One region of the Streptomyces sp. NPDC046203 genome, then DNA from elsewhere that is predicted to be linked to it. Evidence: riboswitches for the same ligand, from Rfam matches in the RefSeq annotation. Region 1 holds a riboswitch; each other region holds the start of a gene.
The links. Region 1 has a riboswitch for cobalamin ahead of ABZ990_RS12280 (cobalamin biosynthesis protein). Riboswitches for the same ligand answer to the same signal wherever they lie in the genome.

Region 1 (4,203 bases):
CTGCCCGCGCCCTCGCAGATCACCGCGTCGTGCGTCCGCCGCAGCTCCTCCAGCGCGGCGAACACCGGCTCGAACAGCTCCCGCCGATGCCCCTCGGACACCTCGGACACCTCGGACGCCCCGGTCTCCCCGGCCCGACCGGCATGTCCGGCCCGCCCGAAGAACCCTCGGGCGCTCATCTCGCCGACCGGCTTGCCCATCAGGACGACCTGGCTGGACCGGTCGCTGCCGGGCTTGAGCAGCACCGGGTTCATCAGCGCGGTCGGCTCGACCCGCGCGGCCCGCGCCTGCATCGCCTGGGCGCGGCCGATCTCGGCGCCGTCCCGGGTCACGAAGGAGTTCAGGGACATGTTCTGCCCCTTGAACGGCGCGACCTTCAGGCCCTGCCGGACCAGCCACCGGCAGATCCCCGCCGTGACGACGCTCTTGCCCGCGTCGGACGTGGTGCCCGCGACGAGCAGCCCGCCGCCCCGCGCTCCGTTCCGGCCCGCCGTGCCGTCCGTCGTACCGTCGCCCCTCACGCCGCACCCCCGCGCCGGCGCAGCGCGCCCGCGAGGAGCCGGCCGCCGGCGCAGCCGGCCAGGGTCAGCCAGGTCACCCGGCGCGACAGCCGCACCGCCCGCTCGATGTCCGCGACCTCGACGGGCCGCCCCGCCGCGTTCAGCACCGGCCGGTGCTCGACCCGCCCGCCGTACGACAGGGTGCCGCCGAGCCGGACGCCGAGCGCCCCCGCGAACGCGGCCTCCACCGGGCCCGCGTTGGGGCTCGGATGCCGGGAGGCGTCCGCCCGCCAGGCCCGCAGCGCCCCGCGCGGATCGTCGCCCGCGACGGTGGCGAGGACGGCCGTCAGCCGGGCGCCCGGCCAGCCCGCCACGTCGTCGAGCCGGGCCGAGGCCCAGCCGAACCGGCGGTGGCGCGGGGACTTGTGGCCGACCATCGCGTCCAGCGTGTTGACCGCCCGGAACCCGAGCAGCCCCGGCACCCCGGCGACCGCGCCCCAGAAGAGGGCGCCGACGACGGCGTCCGAGGTGTTCTCGGCGACCGACTCGACGACCGCGCGGGCCATCGCGGGCCCGTCCAGTGCCTGCGGGTCGCGTCCGACCAGATGCGGCATGCGCTCCCGGGCGACCCCCAGGTCCCCGGCTTCGAGCGCCCCGCCGATGGCGCGCGCCTCGCGGCCCAGCGTCGTCCCGCCGACGACGGCCCACACGGAGGCGGCGGTCAGCGCGGCGGTGGCGGCGGCGCTGCCCCGTACCGCACGGCTCGCGGCGGCGCCGAGCGCCACGGCGGAGCCGGCGCAGAGCGCGGTGTAGAGGGCGCCCCGGCCGCGGTGGTCCCGGTGCATCCGGTGCTCGACGGCGCCCGCGGCCCGGCCGAACGCGGCGACCGGATGGCCGCGCCGGGGATCGCCCACGAGCAGATCGGCGGCGAGGCCGGCGGCCGCTCCGTACGCGAAGAGACGGGGGGAGCGGGAGCGGGAAGCCGAGGGAGAGGGGAAGCGGCGGGTTCGGGATGGCCTGGAGCCGTTGCCGGGCATGGCACAGTGTCCTCACTCAGGGTCCGCGCCCTGGATCGACGTGACCGGCGGCGAGAGTTCCTGACTCCCGGCCGCGAGGACCGGTCACAGTGGCGGGACCGTGCCGGAATCACACCGGACTTCCTCCCCATGCCGCCGTAATGGCCCCGGCAGTCCACCACGCGGCCGGAAGGCCCGTCAACCCGCCCTTGACCTGCGCCTGGTCACTGTGCGCAGTGCCACGTACCCGCAAACGGCGTCTGGGCGGCTCCACCCGGAGGTGGGGCCGCCCAGACGCCGTGTACGCGTGTGTACGTGTGCTTGTGCGTGTCCGTGCTTGTCGTGCTCGTCGGTGCCCGGTCAGGCGACGATCAGGTAGATGCCGTAGGCCACGGCGGCCGCGCAGAGCGCGAAGCAGGCGTACGCGCTGGTGCGGGCCAGCGTGGCCGAGCCGCCCGAGGCGGTGGCCCGCTCCTGCTTGGCGAGCGCGGCGACACCGAGGGTGAACAGGCCCACGAGGGCGACGGTGGTCACGAGGCTGACTCCGAAGACGGAGCCGAGAGCTGCCCAGTCGATCTTCATGTGCGTGTTTCCAGTTCCTTAGACCGCGGCGGCGGGAGCGGCCGGCGGGGCGGCCGGGTCCGTCGGGCCGGGGGAGGGGATGGTGGTCTTCAGGGCCTCGTCCTTGACGGCGGCGACGGAGCCGGCCGGCGGGGGCGGGGTGACGGCCGCGATGGCGGTGGTGACGACACCCGCCGGCTCGGCGTCGGCAGCGGCGGCGGCCGGGGCGTCGAGGTCGTCGGCGGTCACGTTGTGCTGGTCGACCGGCTTGCGGCGGGACAGCGACCAGATCACTCCGGAGCCCGCGATCAGCAGGACGGCGACGGTGACGATGCCCCAGTCGCCCTGCTTGGTGAGGAACTCGGCGCCGGCGCCGACCAGGCCCGCGGCGGGCAGGGTCAGACCCCAGGCGGCGAACATCCGGGTGGCGGTCGACCAGCGGACGACACCGCCCTTGCGGCCGAGGCCCGCGCCCATCACGGCACCCGAGCAGGACTGGGTGGTGGAGAGGGAGAAGCCGAGGTGCGAGGAGGCCAGGATGACCGTCGCGGCGCTGGTCTGGGCGGCGAAGCCCTGCTGCGGCTGGAGGTCGGTGAGGCCCTTGCCCATGGTGCGGATGATGCGCCAGCCGCCGAGGTAGGTGCCGAGCGCGATCGCGATACCGGCGGAGGCGATGACCCAGACCGGCGGGTTGGCGCCGGGGAGGAGGACGCCGTTGGCGACCAGGGCGAGGGTGATGATGCCCATCGTCTTCTGGGCGTCGTTGGTGCCGTGGGCGAGCGAGACGAGACCGGCGGAGGCGATCTGGCCGGCCCGGAAGCCCTTGGCCGTGGCCTTGGCCTCGGGGGCGGCGTTGATGCGGTACGTCAGCTTGGTGGCCACCATCGCGGCGAGGCCGGCGACGATCGGGGCGGCGACCGCGGGGAGCAGGACCTTGGTGACGATGGTCGAGCCGTTGACCGCGGACCAGCCGGCGGACATCACCGCGGCGCCGATGAGGCCGCCGAACAGCGCGTGCGAGGAGCTCGACGGAAGGCCGAGCAGCCAGGTCAGCAGATTCCACAGGATGGCGCCGACGAGCGCCGCGAAGATCACTTCGGTGCGGATGCCCTCTTCGTTGATGATGCCGCCGGAGATCGTCTTGGCGACCTCCACGGAGAGGAAGGCGCCGACGAGGTTCAGCACGGCGGACATGGCCACCGCCGTCTTGGGCTTGAGAGCACCGGTCGAGATGGTCGTCGCCATCGCGTTGGCGGTGTCGTGGAAACCGTTCGTGAAATCGAACACGAGAGCTGTCACGACCACAATGGCGAGCAGCAGCGTGATGTGTTCCATTTACCCAGGCAATCGTTTGACGTCAGTGGCGCGTCGAACGTAGGCAACCTGAGTGAACGGAAGGTGAACTGGGCCGGGCGCAGTGGTGTCCCGAATCGGGGTCGGGAGATTCCGGTTGTGCGCGATCGGTGTTCCGGACCGGACGGCGTCCACGATGCGGTCGCCCTGTAACCACGGGTCATCCGGGGCCTCCCAAGGGCGCGGCCGGGGTGCGGCACTCCTCCCGTTCCCTCCCCGTATCACCCCCTGGACGGCCTTCGGTGGGCTTCACCCGTACGAAGGACCCCGTCGGCGAGACCCTTGTCACTCGAACGAGAGCTTCCGGATAGCGGGGCGCGAAGGCCCCGCCGACACTGGGAGCGTGCGCCCGGTTACAGCGGCGGCAGCGGCCGTCACCACAGTGCTCGGTCTCGGCGCGGCCGCGGTGGCGGCCGGCCGGTACGCCTGCGACGTCGCCCTCGGCGCGCCGCCCGGACGTCCCTTCCCCGGCGAACCACGGCTCACCGTCCACTCCGCCGGCCCCGACCGGATCACCCTCACCCGCAGCCTGGCCGCGCTGCGCCCCGGCACGTACGGCATCGACGGCAGCGACGGCCTGCACGCCGTCGTCGGCCCCGTCCTCGACCGGGTCCCGCACACCGCCGACACCGTGGTGCGCCGCCTCGAACGGATCGAGTCCGGCATCCCCGCCGCCGGCGCCCGGGTCCGGTTCACCCCCCAGCTCCACCGCGGCACCCCCGAGACCGCCCTCGCCGTCGGCTACGAGGACGTCGAGATCCCCGGCGAACTCG
Region 2 (4,203 bases), on a different contig from region 1:
TCTCCGGCCGCACCCCGCTCGTGGTGAGCCGGAATGCCTCGGTGGCCCAGTCGAGGTAGTCGGCGTGGTCGGCGGCGCGCAGCGGCAGCGTTTCCCGCAGGGCCGGTTCGTCCACCTGGACGACCGGGGTGCCGGCGGCCTCCAGGTCGTCCACCTCGTCGCGCAGGGCGAGGGCGACCTGGCGGGCGGTGTCGGCGAGCGGCTGGTCGTCCCGGACGAAGGACCAGGCGAGCATGGTGACCGGGCCGGTGAGCATGCCCTTGACCGGGCGGCCGGTGAGGGACTGGGCGTACGAGGTCCACCGCACGGTCATCGGTTCGGGGCGGGAGATGTCGCCGGCCAGGACCGGCGGGCGGACGTAGCGGGTGCCGTACGACTGGACCCAGCCGTGCTGGGTGGCCAGGTAGCCGGTGAGCTGTTCGGCGAAGTACTGCACCATGTCGTTGCGTTCGGGCTCACCGTGGACGAGGACGTCGATGCCCGCCTTCTCCTGGAAGGAGACGACCTCGGCGATCTCGGCCTTGATCCGCTCCTCGTATCCCGCGATGTCGATCCGCCCGGACCGCAAGTCCGCACGTGCCAACCGCAGTTCGTCGGTCTGCGGGAAGGAGCCGATGGTGGTGGTCGGCAGCAGCGGCAGGCCCAGCGAGGCCCGCTGGGCGACGGCCCGCTCGCGATAGGGCAGGGAGCGCCGGCCGTCGGTGTCGGTGACGGCTGCGGCGCGAGCCCGTACAGCCGGATCGTGGGTGAGAGCGGATCCCGCGCGGGAGGTCAGGTCGGCCCGGTTCGCGGCGAGTTCGGGTGCGATGGCGCCCGTTCCCTGGGCCAGCCCGCGGGTGAGCACGGAGATCTCCCGTGTCTTCTGGCGGGCGAAGGCGAGCCAGCGGCGGACCTGCGGATCGATGTCCCGCTCGGCGGCCGCGTCGAGCGGCACGTGCAGCAGGGAGCAGGAGGCGGCGACGTCGACCCGGTCGGCGAGGCCGAGGAGGGTGCCAAGGGTGGCGAGGGACTTCCGGTAGTCGTTGATCCAGATGTTGCGGCCGTCGACGACTCCCGCGACGAGCCGCTTGCCGGTCAGACCGCCGACGGCGGCCAGGTCGTCGAGGTTCGCCGCGCCGCTGCCGGTGAAGTCGAGCGCGAGGCCCTCGACAGGTGCGGCCGCCAGGACCGGGAGGGCGTCGCCGAGACGGCCGAAGTACGAGGCGATCAGCAGCCGGGACCGGTCGGTCAGGGCGCCGAGTTCGCGGTACGCGCGGGCCGTGGCGTTCAGTTCGGCCGGGGTGCGGTCCTGTACGAGGGCCGGCTCGTCGAGCTGGACCCACTCCGCGCCCGCCGCCCGCAGATCGGCCAGCACCTCCGCGTACACGGGAAGCAGCCGGTCGAGCAGGGTCAGCGGCTCGAAGTCGTCGGCCACCCCGGGGGCGGGCTTGGCCAGCAGCAGATACGTGACCGGTCCGACCAGAACGGGCCGGGCAGCCAGCCCCAGGGCGAGGGCCTCCCGCAGCTCTCGGGTCTGCTTTTCGGAGTTCGCGGAGAACTCCGTGTCGGGCCCCAACTCCGGCACCAGGTAGTGGTAGTTGGTGTCGAACCACTTGGTCATCTCCAGCGGCGCCACGTCCTGTGTGCCGCGTGCCATGGCGAAGTAACCGTCCAGCGGATCGGCGGCGACGGCGGCGCGGTGCCGCTCCGGAACGGCGCCGACCATGACGGTGGTGTCCAGCACATGGTCGTACAACGAGAAGTCGCCGGTGGGGACTTCGGTGACACCCGCCTCGGCCAGCTCTCGCCAGTTGGAGCGGCGCAGGCCGGCTGCGGTCTTCCCCAGGGAACCGGCGTCGACGCGGCCCTTCCAGTACCCCTCGACGGCCTTCTTCAACTCCCGGTTCCCGCCCTGCCGGGGGTAGCCGTACACGGTGGCCCGGGACGCCGCGGCTGCGGACTTGTCGGTCACGGAACTCTCCTTCGCGAGATGTGTCCACGAACATCCCGGGGACGGGACGCGGGCGCGAAGGGAACGACGGAACGGGCGGACCTCCTCGCGGAACAAGGCCGCGAAGACCGCTCGTTGCGCACGCCGACCCGCCCACGAGGTCACCGGGACACTCCGCGCACGGAATCGTCCGCGCACGGGCAACGGGCAGGTCTTCGGACTCGCGGGCACGCCCTCCGGAGGGACCGGCGGACACCTACTGGCCGTCGCTTCCCAGGCCCGGTACATCGGACCCAGTGCGTATGACGGCGGTCGTTCCCACTCACCGCTGCGGGGCAGTCCCGGATTCCCACCGGGTTCCCTCTTACGACGCTCCCGCCTGGCGGACGGGGCGAACCAGCTGCACACGCCACCCTAGGGCCTCGCACCGGGACGCGAGAGCGGTTGCCCATATTCCGGACGGCATCCACGAGACGGGGCGGACTCGTCTCCCCCGGGAAGGCTGCTCGCGCCGGCCCGGCCGTCGCGACCAAGCGGCGCGGGCGGCGGTCATCGCCTCACATCGCGTGCGGCGGCCTCTCGCCCTTGACGAGTGCCGCCGCCCTCGCCGCCCGCTCGATCGTCGCGCGGTGGGCCGCGCGGGCTTCCTCGTCGATCCGCGTCTCGTGTTCGGGACGCAGCCCGGTCCGGCCGTCGAGGCCCTCGCGCAGGATGTCGGCGTGCCCGGCATGCCGCATGGTCTCGCCGAGGACATGGACCATGACGGCGAACAAGTTGGTGCGAGAAAACGGCTCCGGCCACCACGGCACGTGGCCGGGGGCGTCGAGGGGAAGCTCGTCGATCGTGGCGTCCGCGTGTTCCCACGTGCGCCGGTAGAACCCGACGATCCGCTCGCGGGTCTCGTCCTCGGCCGCCCACTGATCGCTCCCGTCGGAATCCTGCCACCGGGGCAGCGGCTGCGGGGACGGGCGGCCGAAGACCTCGCCGAAGTACCTGGCCTCGACGGTGGCCACATGCTTGACCAGGCCCAGAAGGTTGGTCCCGGTCGCCGTCAGAGGCCGGCGTGCGTCGTATTCGGACAAGCCGTCGAGTTTCCAGAGCAGCGCCTCGCGGTCCCGCCGCAGCCTCACGTGCAGGTTGTCCTTCGCGAATTCATCGATCATGCGGCAGGAGCCTGCCATGGGCTGCTCAGCGCCTCAAGATCCCCCGCACGGCCCGCGGCGACCGACAGCACCGAGGTCCGGCCATCGTCTCCGTCGCAAACGGTGAAGATCGCGGAGTCGCGGCGGCATTCCCGTCGTTGGCCGACGAGCGACTCCGAGGCCCACACGTGACGGTGTTCGCAGGCGACGTTCCCCGCGCCCCCTCGTGACGATGGACGGGCCGGCGCACGCCCGTGCGGCCGGGGCGCCGCCGCGTACCCCGGGTCCGGCCCCGCCCGGTCGGACGGAAGCGGCGCCGGGGGCGGGCGGGGGCCGCGACACCCCGCGCCATCAGGGGGCGGGCCCGGGACGGCTCGCCGGGGCGGGGCGGCGTCACCGCCCGGTCCGGCTTCCCGGCCGCGCCTCTCCTCCACCCTTCCGGCTCCGCCCGCGGGCGCGGAGTGAGGGCGAGCGGGCGGCCCCGCCGCCTCTTCGGCCGCGGCCCTGAGAGGCCCGAGTCCCGCGCGACCCAGGTTGGCTCGATTCGAACCTTGCCCGTCCACGACAAAGCCCCCACATTGGGCGCAGTTCACACACATCCTGCACACAAGTCACAGTGATGGGGGAGTCGACGGCGGTGGCGTTCCAGCGCGCGAGAACCACGGTGGCGGGCGGTGCGGAGGGCGGTGCGGGACGGCGTCCCGGCACGCCCCCGGAATCCAGGGAGCACTCGGGCCCTGAGGCGGCGGAGAGCAAACCTCGTTATCTGGTCCTGGGGCCGCTGGAGTTGCGGCTCGAAGGGCGTCCCTGCACGCCCACGGCGCTCAAGTCCCGTGCGTTACTCGCCCTGTTGTTACTGCGTGCCAACCAACAGTCCTCCACCCACTCCCTGATCGAGGACCTGTGGAACGGCCGGCCGCCCCGCTCGGCACTGGCGGCGCTCCAGATGTACGTGTCGGGCCTGCGCCGGATCCTGGACCCCGGTCACAGCCGCGACGGACTGGACGCCCGCCACCACCCGCTGCTGCCGACGGTCGGATCGGGTTATCTGCTGCGCGTGGGGCCCGGGGAGCTGGATCTGGACGAGTTCCGCGAGCAGGCGGCCCTGGGCCGCAGCCGGCTCGCCGCCGG
Region 3 (4,203 bases), on a different contig from region 1:
TGGGGGTTGAGCACGGAGCCCGACCTGCACCACACCTCGTCGGCGGCCAGCGCCAGCATCACCCCGCCGGCCGCGGCGTTGCCGCCGATCGCGCTGACGACGAGCCGGTCGGTCGTCGTGAGAACGGCCTCGACCAGATCGTTCATGGCGTTGATGTTCGCCCAGGACTCGGCGGCCGGGTCGGCGGCCGCCTCGATCACCTGGAGGTGGATGCCGTTGGAGAAGAAGTCGCGCTGTCCGCCGAGGACGAGGACGGAGATGGGGCGGCGGCAGGCGGTCCGGTACGCCCGCAGCAGGCGGCGGCAGTGGTCGGTGCTCATCGCGCCGCCGGGGAAGGAGAAGGACAGCACCCCGACGGCGCCCTGTTCGCGGTAGCGGATGTCGGACCAGGTCCGGCCCGGCGCCCGCGCTGGTGTCGGCGCCGGGCTCGGGGTCGGCGTCGAGGTCGGGGTCGGCGTCCGGCGGGATACGGGCGGCTCGGGGAGTTCCGGCAGCCGGCCCGCGAGGGCGAGGGCCAGGGTGGCGGGCAGTTTGCAGGCCCGCGTCGCGCCGGGGCCGGTGCGGGCGCGCAGTTCGGGGAGCCATACGGCGCCGTCCGCCGTGGCGCGGCAGACCGCGCCGCCGCGGGCCGCCAGCAGTTCACCGGGCCGGCCGCGCAGGCCGTCCTCCGGGTGGCCGCCGTGCAGGAACCAGTCGGCTCCGAGCAGTTCGTCCGGCACACCGGGCTGCGAGTCGGCGGCGCGCAGGGTGCGCAGGACCGTCTCGGTGTCCTCCTCCCAGGAGATGCGGCGCTGCTCCTGGCGGAGGAAGGGGCGGGTGCGCACCGGCCCGGTCTGCGGGCGCGGGCGGGCTCCGGCGGCGAACCGTTCGACGGCGAGGTGGACGGCGGTCATGGCCGCGTCGGACAGCTCGTTGCGGTACAGGTCGCTCTTGCCCACCTCGGTGACGCGGAAGGAGGCCGTCGCCCAGACGTCGCCGGCGTCCATCTCCTCGGCGGCCTGGAGGACGGTCACGCCCCACTCGGTGGCGCCCTCGAGGATCGCCCGCTCCAGGGAGGACGGTCCGCGGTCGCCCACCGGCCCCGGATGGACGATCAGACAGGGGCGGCCGGACCACACGTCGCAGGGCACGACGGTCTTCAGCATGGGGGCGAGGACCAGATCGGGCGCGTGCCGTCCGACGGCGTCCCGTACCGCGGCCCCGTCGGGGGTGATCTCGACGGAGACGGCGTGTCCGCGGTCCCCCAGCTCGGCCCTGGCCCGCTGGGTGAGGGAGTTGTAGCCGCTGGCGATGAGCAGAACGCGCATGGCCGCCCTTCCGGATCGTCGGGGAGGCCCCGCTCCGGACGGCAGGCGGGTGCCGGACACCCCTTGGCGATCGTCGGACATCCCGGGCGGCGCGGACGGCGACGCATCCCCCGGCTCACCCGATCGGGAGGCGATTCCGACCACTTGGCGGCCCGCTCGCCACTCCGCCGGACACGGCGGACACGGTGGGAGCGGCGGACGCGGTGGACGCGGGGCCGCGCGGAGGGCGCTGCGTCAAGGACGCGCGGGGCGCCGGGCGATCCAGGTGCGCGAAGGCGGTGTACGGGCGCTTCGTCTCCGCCCGTACACCGCCTCCCAGGCCGGCTACTTGCTGACCGCGAAGCGCATCAGGGCGTGCTCGTCGCCCTGCTTGAGCTTGCCCGTCTCGTTGATCACTTCGAGCTTCCAGACGCCGCCTATCCGGGTCGCCTTGGCCACGGCGCAGGCGTTGTCCTGGGTCAGCAGGCTGGGCCAGATGTCGGCGACCTGCTGGGAGCTGCCGCCGGTCGCGTCGTAGACCTTGAAGCTGATGTTGCGGGCCTTCTGGAAGGAGCTGCCCTTCTTGTACGCGGCGGCGACGAACACGATCGAGGTGATCGGGGCCGGGACCTTGGCGAACTCGACGGTCACCGTCTCGTCGTCGCCGTCGCCGTGGCCGGTCTGGTTGTCGCCGCTGTGGAGCAGCGAGCCGTTGCCCATCGGGTCGAGCGAGTCGAGCCCGGCGAGCCGGACCGGGTCGCCGCCCTGCATGGCGATGGCGATCAGGTCGAGGTCGGTGCCGGTCTTGCGGCGCAGCCGGCCCAGCACGCCGCCGGAGCTGCCGGCGGTGGGGTCCCAGGAGACACCGATGGACAGATGGGTCACCCCGTCCAGGTCCGCGGGGCCGTCTTCCTTGGTCAGCGTGATCATGCGCGGTCATCCTCAGTCGAAGGGCCAGTCCCCGCAGAGTGTGCCTGACCGCGCGTCCGTTCCCCACGGAGGGGCCCTTTTTGATACGCGATCGGCACCGGTGACAGCGCCGGGCGACGGCCGGGGACCATCGGTGCGGTCCCCTGTCGATTGTCACGCCTGTGGTAATTTGCCGAGGCCAGTCGCACCTTTGTACGTACGAACAACCGTAGGTACACGGGTCAGGGAATCCGGTGGGAGTCCGGAACTGACGCGCAGCGGTAGGGGTGACGGGCGGAGCACGGCCACTGGGCCCGACGGGCCTGGGAAGGCGTTCCGTCCGGACGAACCCGAGTCCGAAGACCTGCTGGCGGCCCCGGCGCCCTGACAGGCGGTCCGGGGAGCACCGTACGACAGGCTTCGCGCATGAGCCGTGGACACAGAAGGTTCTCCCGTGCCCCTCGCACACTCCGCCCGTTTCGCCGTGCCGCTTCTGGCCGGTGCCGTACTCCTCACCGGCTGCGGCGGCGACAAGCCGCCGGCCGCCGCTCCGGCTTCCGCGTCCCCGGCGGCGGGGGCCGCCTCCGGCTATCCGGTGGTGCTCGACAACTGCGGACAGCGGATCACGATCGACCGTCCGCCGAGCCGGGCCGTCGCCCTCGACCAGGGCTCGGCCGAGATCCTGCTGGCGCTCGGGCTCGCCGACCGCATGGTGGGCACGGCCACCTGGACGGACCCGGTACTCAAGGGCCTGGAGAAGGAGAACGCCAAGGTCCCCCGGCTCGCCGAGCGCTACCCCTCCTTCGAGAAGGTGCTGGACACCGAACCCGACTTCGTCAGCGCCTCGTTCCTCTACACCCTGGGCAAGGGCGGCGTGGCGCCCCGCGAGCGGTTCGGCGCCCTCGGCGTGCCCTCGTACCTCTCCCCCTCCGACTGCGTCGGCAAGGACAACAGCGGTGACGGCGACGGGGTGCGGACCCGGCCGCTGACGATGGACGACGTGTACGGCGAGATACGCGACCTGGGCCGGGTGTTCGGGGTGCCGGAGCGCGCCGGGACACTCGTCGGCGAGCTGCGGGACCGGGTCACGAAGGCCACGGCGGGCGCGGACTTCGGCGGCGCCTCCGTCCTGTACTGGTACTCCGACTCGCAGGGGCCGTACATGGCCGGCTGCTGCGGCGCGCCCGGGATCGTCAGCCGGACCCTCGGGGTGCGCAACGTCTTCGACGACACCCATGAGGAATGGCCCCAGATCAACTGGGAGACGGTGGCCGAGCGGGACCCCGACGTCCTGGTGATCGCCGATCTGACCCGCAAGGCGCAGTCCGCCGAGAGCGCCGCGAAGAAGATCGAGTTCCTGGAATCCCACCCCGTCGCCCGGAACATGACGGCGGTACGGAAGAAGCGGTACGTGATCCTCGGCGGCCAGGCGCTGAACCCCACCCTGCGCACCGTCGAGAGCATCGAGAAGGTGGCCGCCGCACTGCGGACGTACGGATTCGCGAAGTGACCCGGTCCCGGCCTCGGTCCAGGCCGTGGTCCCGGTCGCGGTCGCGATCCCGGCTGCTGCCGCCGGCCGCCGCCGGGGCGGCGGGGATCGCGCTGCTGTGCGCGTCGGTCGCCGTCGCCCTCACCATCGGCCCCGCCGACATCCGGGTGGCCGAGGTGCGCTCCGTGGTCACCGCCCACCTGTCGGGCGGCTCCTCGGGGCTCACCCCGATCCGGGACGGCATCATCTGGAACCTGCGGCTGCCCCGGACCCTGCTCGCGGCCGTGTGCGGCGCCGGACTCGCGGTGTGCGGCGCGGTGCTGCAGTCGCTGCTGCGCAATCCGCTCGCCGATCCGTTCGTCCTGGGCGTCTCCTCGGGCGCGTCGACCGGGGCGGTCGCGGTCGTGGTGCTCGGCCTCGGCGGGGGCGCGCTGTCCGTCACCGGGGGCGCGTTCCTCGGCGCGGTCTGCTCGTTCGCGCTGGTCGTGTCACTCGGCCGGATCCTCGGCGACGGGACGG
Region 4 (4,203 bases), on a different contig from region 1:
CCGGGAGTTGGAGCGGCCGGCCTGCTCGGTCGGGTAGAAGTTGATGTCGACGACCCGGTCGAGGAAGGTGACGGCGGTACGGACGGTCGCGTCGAGACGCTCCCAGTCCAGCTCGCCGGAGGCCGTGTCGACGAAGGCGCCCAGGTTGACCGAGCCGAGGTTGCACACGGCGGTCTCGCCGTCGTCCGTGACCTCGATGATCTCGGTGCAGAGGTTCGAGGAGTGGACGACCGAGCCGGGCTCGGCGGTCTGGTTCGCGGTCCGGTTGGAGGCGTCCTTGAAGGTCATCCAGCCGTTGCCGGTCTGCGCGAGGGTGCGCATCATCCGGCCGTACAGCTCGCGGGCCGGCATGGTCTTGCGGGCCAGACCCTTCGCCTCGGCCGCGACGTACGCGGCGTCGAACTCCGCGCCGTACAGGTCGACCAGCTCGGGCACGTCGGCCGGGGAGAACAGCGACCAGTCGGCGTCCGCGTTCACCCGGCGCATGAACTCGTCGGGGATCCAGTGCGCCAGGTTGAGGTTGTGGGTGCGCCGGGCGTCCTCGCCCGTGTTGTCGCGCAGCTCCAGGAACTCCTCGATGTCCGCGTGCCAGGTCTCCAGGTAGACCGCGGCGGCGCCCTTGCGCCGGCCGCCCTGGTTCACCGCGGCGACGGAGGCGTCCAGCGTCTTCAGGAACGGGACGATGCCGTTGGAGTGGCCGTTGGTGCCGCGGATCAGCGAGCCGCGGGCGCGGATGCGGGAGTACGCGAGACCGATGCCGCCCGCGTGCTTCGACAGGCGCGCGACCTGGTGGTAGCGGTCGTAGATGGAGTCCAGCTCGTCCTTCGGGGAGTCGAGGAGGTAGCAGGACGACATCTGCGGGTGGCGGGTGCCGGAGTTGAAGAGCGTGGGGGAGGACGGCAGGTAGTCGAGCCGGCTCATCAGCCCGTACAGCGCCGTGACCTCGTCCAGCGCGCGCACGCTGTCGTCCTCGGCGAGACCGGCGGCGACCCGCAGCATGAAGTGCTGCGGCGTCTCGATCACCTTGCGGGTGATCGGGTGGCGCAGCAGGTAGCGGGAGTACAGGGTGCGCAGCCCGAAGTAGCCGAAGCGGTCGTCGCCGGCCGGGTCGATCGCGCTGTCCAGCCGGTCGGCGTGCAGGGCCGCGAATTCCGCGGTCCGCTCCGCGATCAGGCCCTCGCGGTGACCGGTGGCGACGGACTCGGAGAAGGAGACCGCGCCCTGTCCGGCCGCCTCCTCGGCGATCGTCAGCGTGAGCAGCCGGGCGGCGAGCCGCGAGTACGCGGGGTCCTCGGCGATCAGGCCGGCCGCCGCCTCGGTGGCGAGTTCGCGCAGCTCCGCCGTGTCCGAGCCGGGGTGCCGGCCGCGCAGCGCGGCGGCGGCGACCCGGCCGGGGTCGGTGTCGGGGAGGTCGGCGGTGAGGTCGGTCAGGATCCGCAGCAGTGCGGTTCCGGGGCCGTCGCTCGGGGCCGCGATCTCCTCGGAAGATACAGCCGAAGCCGGATCGGCGGGCGCGATGGTCACTGGGAGGCTCTCCCTCGCTCGGCTCGTGGCCTGCACGGGGGATACGGGGACGAGCGGGGGCCGGGATACGCGCGGCGCGCCGCGTCCACCGGCCCACTCCGCGAGGCCCGGACGTCTGTGGCACCCGGAACGGACGGACCGGGTGCGCTGTCCACAGGTCTTCGGACTCCGGCCGCGCGAAAGAGCGCGAACCATACCGTTGCGGGACAGTTCCGGATTTCCACCGGATTCCCCTGCGACGACAGCGAGGACGAGCATACATGTGGGGGGCGCCGCTTGCGGCACCCCCCACATGTTGTGTCCCGGCGTCAGGCCTCAGACCGTGTCCCGCAGCTCCAGACCGTAGGAGAGCAGGGTGAAGTCCACCCCGGGAACGGGCTGCCAGTCCCGCTCGGGGGCCCGGACGAAGCCGAGCCGGGCGTAGACCCGGTGCGCTCCGGTCATGGTCCGCTGGGTGGACAGGACGATCCGCGCGCAGCCGGGGACGGCCCGCGCGCGGTCCACGCACGCCCGCACCAGCGCCTCGCCGACGCCCCGGCCGCGGGCCGCGTGGTCGACGGCCAGCATCCGGAATTCGGCCTCGTCCGCGCGGGCGGTGTCCGCCCACTTCTCGCCCCCGGTGGTGAAGGTCACCCCGCCGAGGACCGTCTCCGCCGCGTCGACCGCGACGAGCACCTCCGCCTCGGCGGCGCGCCCGGCCACGTCGCGCAGCAGGTCCGTATAGCCGTCGGCCTCGCCGAACGCCAGGAAGCCGTCGTCGCGGTAGGCCGTGTCTTCAAAGTGCCGTCGTCCGGCCGCAGGCCGGGCCGTGCGGCGTCTGGTGCGTGCGATCGCAAGGCGGAGGTTCGCCCTCGTACTGGATGTACTTGGGTGATCCGACAACGCAGCGAGCGTGCGTGCCAGGCGTCGCACGGCAGACGGCAGTTTGAAGACACGGCCTAAGCCCGTACGGTGATCTCGCCGAGGCGCTCGTAGTCCTCGGGGCGCGCTGTTCTGATCGTGAAATCCATGGGGGCCAGTCTGTCGGGGGCGGGCGGCCGGCGCGGGAGAATTTCGGCCACGCGCTCCCACCCCGTCGAGGTCAGCCGCCGACCCCCACGCTGTTGTCGGGAGCGCCGTCGCCCTCCGCGGGCAGATCGCCGCGCTGTACGGGTGCTCCGCCGCCCGCGGGCTTCTCGGGCAGCACGTCGTCGAGTTCGCGGGCGTCGGCCCGGTGCGCCCGTTCGGCGGCGGCGCGCAGCCGGTCCTTGCCGACGGTGAGCGGGGCGTCGAGGGTGATCCGTACGCCGTCCTCGACGCGGATGTACGTGTGCTGCCCGTCGGACGTGCGGTACCAGCCGGGCTTCTCCGGCGTGCAGGGGGCGGACTTCGGGGAGGCGGCGCAGTCCTGGTCGGTGAAGGTGCCGCGGTCGGCGCCGAGGGTGACCCGGGTGCCGTCCTGGGCGACGTACGCGGCCTGGAAGCCGTCGTCGCCCAGGCCACCGACCGACTGGTGGGCGAGGGTGAAGCCCTCGATCTCCGTGACGTACACATGGTCCAGGGAGATCTGGGCGTAGTGGGCGCGCTCCTCCAGTTCGGCCTGGGAGGGAGCGCCGGCGATCACGTTGCCGCAGCCGGTGAGGGCCAGGGCCAGGGGTAGGGCCAAGGGCAGAAGCAGCGGACGGGTGGTCAAAAACGTACGGGAGTTCATCCGTTCATACTCGCGGGAGAACGGGCGGGGCCGCCGGGCTTTCCCGAGGGAAGGCCCGGCGGCCCCGGACGTGCTCCGTGTCGCTGTCGCTGTCGCTGTCGTCGGCGCGGTCGGCCCAGGCGTCAGTGCCCGGCGCCGACCTTCGGCAGCTCGGTGACGACACCCTTGTCGCCGGCGTCCGCCGTGTAGTCCTCCGGCGAGGTCTCGTCGACCCCGTCCGGCGTCCCGACGGCGCGCAGCACCAGGGTGAGGACGACGGTGACGATCACGTTCAGCGTGAAGGCGGTGAGACCGATGTAGCCGATCTCGCCGATGCCCGGGATCTCCGCCGACGAGCCGCCGAAGTGCTTCTGCGTGGGGCTCGCCACCCCGTACGCCGCGGCCGTGCCGTAGATCATGCCGACGCCCCAGCCGACGAGCAGCGCCCAGCGGTGGAACCAGCGGGTGAACAGACCGCCGACCAGGGCCGGGAAGGTCTGCAGGATCCAGATGCCGCCCAGCAGCTGGAAGTTGATGGCGACGGTCTTGTCCATGGTGAGGACGAAGACCAGGGCGCCGACCTTCACCAGGAGCGAGACCAGCTTGGAGACCTTGGTCTCCTGCTCGGCGGTCGCGTTCGGCTTGATGAAGTCCTTGTAGATGTTGCGGGTGAAGAGGTTGGCCGCGGCGATCGACATGATCGCGGCCGGCACGAGCGCGCCGATGCCGATCGCGGCGAAGGCCACGCCCGCGAACCAGTCCGGGAACATGTCCTCGAAGAGCTGCGGGATGGCGAGCTGACCGTTGCTCACCTTCACCCCGGCGGCGATCGCCATGAAGCCGAGCAGCGCGAGCAGGCCCAGCATCAGCGAGTACAGCGGCAGGATGGTGGTGTTGCGGCGGATCACGTTCCGGCTCTTGGAGGAGAGCGTCGCGGTGATCGAGTGCGGGTACATGAACAGCGCGAGCGCCGAGCCGAGGGCCAGCGTGGCGTACGTCCACTGGCCCGC

Region 2: linked by a shared signal. The riboswitch ahead of metE (5-methyltetrahydropteroyltriglutamate--homocysteine S-methyltransferase) and the one ahead of ABZ990_RS12280 (cobalamin biosynthesis protein) in region 1 are both predicted to bind cobalamin.
Region 3: linked by a shared signal. The riboswitch ahead of ABZ990_RS01720 (ABC transporter substrate-binding protein) and the one ahead of ABZ990_RS12280 (cobalamin biosynthesis protein) in region 1 are both predicted to bind cobalamin.
Region 4: linked by a shared signal. The riboswitch ahead of ABZ990_RS15330 (ribonucleoside-diphosphate reductase subunit alpha) and the one ahead of ABZ990_RS12280 (cobalamin biosynthesis protein) in region 1 are both predicted to bind cobalamin.

What each region holds. Positions count from the first base shown of each region.
Region 1 is NZ_JBEYZX010000011.1:96,908-101,110, forward strand. It holds gene ABZ990_RS12275 (cobyric acid synthase) at 1-521, opposite strand, end outside; gene ABZ990_RS12280 (cobalamin biosynthesis protein) at 518-1,537, opposite strand; cobalamin riboswitch at 1,569-1,703, opposite strand; gene ABZ990_RS12285 (hypothetical protein) at 1,877-2,098, opposite strand; gene ABZ990_RS12290 (inorganic phosphate transporter) at 2,117-3,412, opposite strand; gene ABZ990_RS12295 (hypothetical protein) at 3,774-4,203, shown strand, end outside.
Region 2 is NZ_JBEYZX010000004.1:93,519-97,721, forward strand. It holds gene metE (5-methyltetrahydropteroyltriglutamate--homocysteine S-methyltransferase) at 1-1,951, opposite strand, end outside; cobalamin riboswitch at 2,140-2,297, opposite strand; gene ABZ990_RS04900 (DinB family protein) at 2,488-3,093, opposite strand; gene ABZ990_RS04905 (AfsR/SARP family transcriptional regulator) at 3,692-4,203, shown strand, end outside.
Region 3 is NZ_JBEYZX010000001.1:430,105-434,307, reverse strand. It holds partial or broken gene ABZ990_RS01730 (enoyl-CoA hydratase-related protein) at 1-1,307, opposite strand, end outside; gene ABZ990_RS01725 (TerD family protein) at 1,632-2,216, opposite strand; cobalamin riboswitch at 2,410-2,582, shown strand; gene ABZ990_RS01720 (ABC transporter substrate-binding protein) at 2,650-3,705, shown strand; gene ABZ990_RS01715 (iron chelate uptake ABC transporter family permease subunit) at 3,759-4,203, shown strand, end outside.
Region 4 is NZ_JBEYZX010000016.1:71,189-75,391, forward strand. It holds gene ABZ990_RS15330 (ribonucleoside-diphosphate reductase subunit alpha) at 1-1,524, opposite strand, end outside; cobalamin riboswitch at 1,659-1,791, opposite strand; gene ABZ990_RS15335 (GNAT family N-acetyltransferase) at 1,840-2,406, opposite strand; gene ABZ990_RS15340 (hypothetical protein) at 2,463-2,585, opposite strand; gene ABZ990_RS15345 (hypothetical protein) at 2,606-3,169, opposite strand; gene mctP (monocarboxylate uptake permease MctP) at 3,337-4,203, opposite strand, start outside.